DNA from 2 places in the Brenneria sp. L4-2C genome. Region 1 is predicted to be linked to the other one. Evidence: predicted binding sites of a transcription regulator. Region 1 holds the regulator's gene; the other holds the start of a gene.
What was found. Region 1 encodes CRP, which controls carbon source genes, mostly activating them, when cyclic AMP is high. Its sites were predicted from a motif close to ATGTGANNNNNNTCACAT; they were not measured.
Positions count from the first base shown of each region.

Region 2: the regulator CRP is predicted to act here: its motif matches at 1,468-1,485, upstream of ABRZ26_RS01720 (YchE family NAAT transporter).

Region 1 covers NZ_JBEIAC010000026.1:22,441-25,551, forward strand. The annotation lists gene ppiA (peptidylprolyl isomerase A) at 458-1,027, shown strand; gene crp (cAMP-activated global transcriptional regulator CRP) at 1,199-1,831, opposite strand; gene ABRZ26_RS22730 (OsmC family protein) at 2,151-2,558, shown strand; gene ABRZ26_RS22735 (phosphoribulokinase) at 2,624-3,111, opposite strand, start outside.
Region 2 covers NZ_JBEIAC010000001.1:378,741-381,851, reverse strand. The annotation lists gene adhE (bifunctional acetaldehyde-CoA/alcohol dehydrogenase) at 1-945, opposite strand, end outside; gene ABRZ26_RS01720 (YchE family NAAT transporter) at 1,498-2,142, shown strand; gene oppA (oligopeptide ABC transporter substrate-binding protein OppA) at 2,858-3,111, shown strand, end outside.

The sequences.
Region 1 (3,111 bases):
ACGGAATACGGAGGAGCGATGTCGATGGTGATAGTTTATCCGCCGTCAGCGATGGATAAGGTTTCAGTGACACACTGCCGTTGTTAACCTGGATGTCCTCATCTGCGGCGGGTGGGGACTCATTTTGCAGGCCGCGACCATCATATAGGCGAAATTGCTGTTTTTTCAATGGGCTGGTGACCAATAATTCACTGGACGTTGGTATCGGTATCCCAGCATGGCCGCGGATTGAACCGAAAGGCGTTCTATTATTCGAAATACCTGTTCAGGCGACATCACCGGCAGACATGCCGCTTCTTTCTCATGCGATAAGGTCGGCATAACGCCGCACGGTATTTAACAATGGGTTACGGTATGCCGGCCATACGTAAAAAAAAGTAAATGGGTGGCGCTAAGGAGTGCGGATACATACAATCACTACGCTTTCTGTAGTCGATTTCTTCAAAAAGGAATTCTCATGCTCAAACGTACTCTGGTTGCGGCGGCAGCCTTTATATCACTCACTGCTTTTTCTCCAGCGTTTGCTGCTTCCGGCACCACGCATGTTTTACTGACCACATCGGCAGGAAATATTGAACTGGCGTTGGATAATCAAAAAGCACCGGTTTCGGTGAAGAATTTTGTCGAGTACGTTAATAGCGGTTTTTATAACGGGACGACGTTTCATCGGGTTATCCCCGGCTTCATGATTCAAGGGGGCGGTTTCACCAGCGATATGAAGCAGAAAGCGACCAACGCTGCGATCGTTAACGAAGCGGATAATGGGTTACGCAATCTGCGCGGCACTATTTCGATGGCGCGTACGGCGGAAAAAGACAGCGCCACCAGTCAATTCTTTATCAACGTGGCAGACAATGCGTTTCTCGATCACGGTCAGCGCGATTTCGGCTATGCGGTGTTCGGCAAGGTAGTCAAAGGCATGGAGGTGGCGGATAAAATTGCCCAGGTGCAGACTGAAAACGTCGGCCCGTATCAAAATGTGCCCGCCAAACCGATTGTAATCCAGTCAGCGAAAGTCCTGCCCTGATTGGATTCCCGAACCAGCCTCCCTTCTCATATTGAGCGGATTTGATAAATTCGCTCAATTGAATTGGGATTGTTTATTTTTGAATAATAATATTATCGTTGATAAATATATCGGATAAAAAAAAGCGTGAGATTTTCTCACGCTTTTTTGTCGTCGGGTAATTATTGTGGTTTAGCGAGTGCCGTAAACCACAATGGTTTTACCATGTGCGGAGATCAAATTTTGGTCTTCTAACATTTTAAGTATCCGCCCTACGGTCTCGCGTGAACAGCCGACAATCTGGCCGATTTCCTGACGCGTGATTTTTATTTGCATGCCGTCCGGGTGGGTCATGGCATCCGGTTGTTTCGCCAGGTTCAACAAGGTCTGAGCAATACGCCCCGTTACGTCGAGGAAAGCCAAATTGCCGACTTTTTCTGAAGTCACTTGCAGTCTGCTGGCCATCTGAGCCGACAGGCGCATCAGGATATCGGGGTTAACCTGGATCAGTTGTCGGAATTTTTTATAAGAAATTTCAGCAACTTCACACGCTGTTTTCGCCCGCACCCAGGCGCTGCGCTCCTGACCTTCCTCAAACAGGCCGAGTTCGCCGATAAAATCGCCCTGATTCAGATAAGAAAGAATCATTTCCTTGCCTTCTTCATCTTTGATCAGCACGGCGACGGAGCCTTTCACGATGTAGTAAAGCGTCTCTGCTTTTTCACCTTGGTGAATAAGCGTACTCTTCGATGGGTACTTGTGGATATGGCAATGAGAAAGGAACCATTCAAGAGTCGGGTCTGTTTGCGGTTTGCCGAGAACCATTCGATATCATCCTCTGTTGTCAGTCACTGCGCAATTCACAGGGCTCAGAGTTCCCTGTACGGCGTATTTACTGTTAAAAGTTCAAATTCAGTGTAGGCAGAACGACGTCAGGGAATATACTGGAGCCTTTATTTGGCGACGTCATCATCTCCCCGGCATCTGAGTTTGTCCAGAATAAGGCAGATACTGTTCTTGTTTTTAACACAGCTTGAAGGACGTGTCTTGTGTTGTCTCACTTCAGCATGATAAAGCTCTGGTTATCAGATGATTTTGTACAGTAACGATATAAATTTTCAAAAATTTTTTAGCGGAGGGTACCATGCAGGCTCGAGTGAAGTGGGTTGAAGGCTTAACATTCCTTGGCGAATCATCTTCCGGACATCAGATTTTAATGGATGGAAATTCGGGGGATAAAGCGCCAAGTCCAATGGAAATGGTATTGATGTCGGTGGGCGGATGCAGCGCGATTGATGTGGTGTCCATATTGCAAAAAGGGCGCAACGATGTTGCCGACTGCGAGGTTAAACTCACGTCGCAGCGGAAAGCGGAGGCGCCGCGTCTGTTTACCCATATCAACCTGCATTTTATCGTCTCCGGCAAAGGGTTGACCGAGAAAGCCGTAGAACGCGCGGTCGCGCTGTCTGCGGAGCGCTATTGCTCCGTGGCGCTGATGCTGGCTAAAGCGGTAGAGGTGACCCACAGCCATGAGGTCCGGGAATTGGCATAACCGCGTTGAACCGGAGCAGGCACGGTAGCGACCTGGTTTCTGCCGCCGTGCTTTTTTTCGAGCGACTATTCGATTTTCTTCCCTTCCAGCAAACGCTGAACCAATGGCGCCATAATTAATTCCATCGCCAGACCCATCTTCCCGCCCGGCACGACCAGCGTGTTGATATGGGAAATAAACGATCCCTGCAACATCGCCAGCAGATAGGGATAATCAATATTGTCCAGCCCCTGAAAATGGATCACCACAAAGCTCTCGTCCAGCGAAGGGATGGATTTGGCCGCGAAGGGGTTGGAGGTGTCCACGGTGGGAACCCGCTGGAAGTTGATATGGGTTCGTGAAAACTGCGGCGTAATGTAAGAGATGTAATCATCCATCGAACGGACGACCGAATCCATGACCGCTTCGCGCGAGTGGCCGCGTTCATTCACATCACGGATCAGTTTTTGAATCCATTCCAGGTTGACGATAGGCACCACGCCGACCAGTAAGTCGACATGCTGCGCCACGTTGTGCTGGTCGGTCACCACGCCGCCGTGCAGTCCTTCATAAA
Region 2 (3,111 bases), on a different contig from region 1:
TTTCTCGGGAACGCTGATGCCGGCCAGCTCAGCGATTTTCGCCGCCGGTTGGCCCACGATCGCGGCGTTCAACGCGCCGTTTTTCAACAAAATGCCCTGAACCGCCTGAAGCTCTTTGCCTTTTAGCATATAAGCGCCGTGCGAGGCAAAACGTTCGCGGACGGCGTTATAAACGCTGTCGACGACAACGACGGATTGTTCGGATGCGCAAATGACGCCGTTATCAAAGGTTTTCGACATCAGGATCGAGGCCACGGCGCGTTTAATGTCGGCCGTTTCGTCAATAACGACCGGCGTGTTGCCGGCGCCTACGCCGATGGCCGGTTTGCCGGAGCTGTAAGCGGCTTTTACCATGCCTGGGCCGCCGGTAGCCAAAATCAGGTTGATATCCGGGTGATGCATTAACTGGTTGGACAGTTCAACGGAGGGTTGATCAATCCAGCCGATGATGTCTTTCGGCGCGCCGGCGGCAATCGCGGCTTGCAACACGATGTCTGCGGCTTTATTGGTCGCATTTTTCGCCCGCGGGTGGGGAGAAAAGATAATGCCGTTACGCGTTTTCAGGCTGATCAATGCCTTGAAAATCGCCGTGGAGGTCGGGTTGGTGGTTGGTACGATACCGCAAATCAAGCCGATAGGCTCTGCGATAGTAATGGTGCCGAAGGTGTCGTCGGTGGAGAGAACGCCGCAGGTCTTTTCGTCCTGATAGGCGTTGTAAATGTATTCGGAGGCAAAGTGGTTTTTAATCACCTTATCTTCCACAATACCCATTCCGGATTCAGCGACGGCCATCTTGGCCAGCGGGATCCGCGCATCTGAAGCTGCTAACGCGGCAGCCCGGAAGATTCTGTCGACTTGCTCTTGAGTAAAGCTGGCAAATTCACTCTGCGCCTTTTTTACTCTTTCGACCAGTGCGTTAAGTTCAGCAAGATTGGTTACGGCCATAATGCTCTCCTGATAATGTTAAACTCTTTCAGTCAATGGTCTGCCAAGTAACAAAGTATAGATAAACGCGCGAATATTGCGTTTGTCCGGCGGCTAGCGCCGGCCAGCTTACTCGTTACTGCATTCATTGACTCAAAGAGCTCGCACACGGCCATCCTAACGGTTGTCGACGGCATCGCCTGAGATTTTCAGCAATGTCAAGGCAAAAGATATTGTGCCAACCGACCCGATCAGACGCGACTCATTTGTACTAACCGGGTGAGGAAGAGCATACGCGCTTACTGGACATTTTTTTGTGATCTTTATCTAGTTTTTTTCATGCTGACACCATTCAGCATTGCTGTTTATGAGAATTATTATCAATTGAGGGGTGTTATAGGCCATGCAGCCTTTTACCTGCTTAAGGAAAACGCAGACCGGTGATTTTTTATTCTATCTGGCAGTGGAATGAGAAATAAAATCCACCCTCCCGGCATGGATAAATAGGGCTGATTACACTACATTAGCGCCGGTAAGGCACTCATGTGAACAGTAACCCATTCGGGGTGGTATGTGGTCCAGTCATTGCTGAGCGTTTCAGATTATATCAAGTTCTTTATCGGCCTGTTTGCGCTGATCAATCCGATAGGCATTCTGCCGGTGTTCATCAGTATGACTAACTATCTGGCGGTGGAAGGGCGCAATAAAACCAACCTGACGGCCAACTTCTCCGTGGTGGTGATCCTATGGATATCGCTGTTCTTTGGCGACAGTATCTTGCGATTATTCGGCATCTCGATTGATTCCTTCCGCATTGCCGGCGGATTATTGGTTATGACGATCGCCATGTCGATGATCAACGGTAAGCTGGGGGAAGACAAACAAAACAAGCAGGAAAAGACGGAAACCGCCAACCGCGAAAGTATCGGCGTCGTGCCGCTGGCGCTGCCGTTGATGGCCGGCCCCGGTGCCATCAGTTCCACCATTGTCTGGAGTTCCCGCTATCATGAGTGGCAGAATCTGGCGGGGCTGTCCCTGACTATCGCGCTGTTTGCGTTTTGCTGCTGGTTGCTGTTTCGGGGCGCGCCGCTTTTAGTCAGAATTCTCGGCCAGACGGGGATTAACGTCATTACCCGTATTATGGGGCTATTGCTGATGTCATTGGGCATTGAGTTTATTGTGACCGGCGTTAAAGCGCTTTTCCCTGGTTTATTATGACGATTTGAAAGCGTTAAATTGAATTTGAAATTAAGGCCTATCGCTGGATTATGCCTTAACAACCGCTGCCGTCGTTAATCGCATTTACCCGTCTTTTTTATCGCATAAATATTTTTCGCATAAGCAATACTAATTTCTTCAGGTTGTTTTTTACCCGCGCCTTGTCTGCTAATTGTGACTGGGGTCTCTTTCTGGTCTCTTTTCTTATGTGCTAATTTGTTAAATTAATAACATTTATCGCGTATAACGTTATTGCTATCACGCTTGCCTGTTAGCGTGGTTTTGTGCCGGGGTGAGATAAGTGATGGTTTTTTGTGCTTAAAATGGATTGTTTTAACGTTTTTTTTCTTGTGGAGCGCGCAAAACATTTTAGACAATATTGCTGCTTGTGAATCGGCCGGCAGGATGAAAGGTGATTTTTAGTGATGTTTCTAACGTTTACAAAAAATCAGTCCAGCGTCATTTTAAATGTTTGGCGAATGAATTCTCTTTTTGCTAACGTCGATTCGGACAGTTTTTTGTCAATTACCTATAAGTAAATTTTATTAATTATCTCACTGTCCGAATCGGGGAAGCTGTCCGTGGTTGCCTCATGCTCAAGGCTACGGGTTATCTGTGAATGGCATGAATGGTAAAAACAATTTTCCGCTGACATTTTGTTGGTCATCGGAATGCGCATGTCGTAAAGGCATAATCAACAACACAGGAGAAAACAATGGCGCGCATGACAAAAAAAAGGCTGACCGCAGGCATCGTTGCGGCATTGAGTCTGGCGGCGGGCGTTCCCGCTTGGTCCGCGGTGGTGCCGGCAAACGTTGAACTGGCGGCAAAACAGGAACTGGTGCGGAATAACGGCGCTGAAGTCGCATCATTGGATCCGCATAAAATTGAAGGCATACCCGAGACCAATGTATCCCGCGATTTGCTCGAAGGGTTGGTGATTACGGATCCCAATGGCAAGGTTATCCC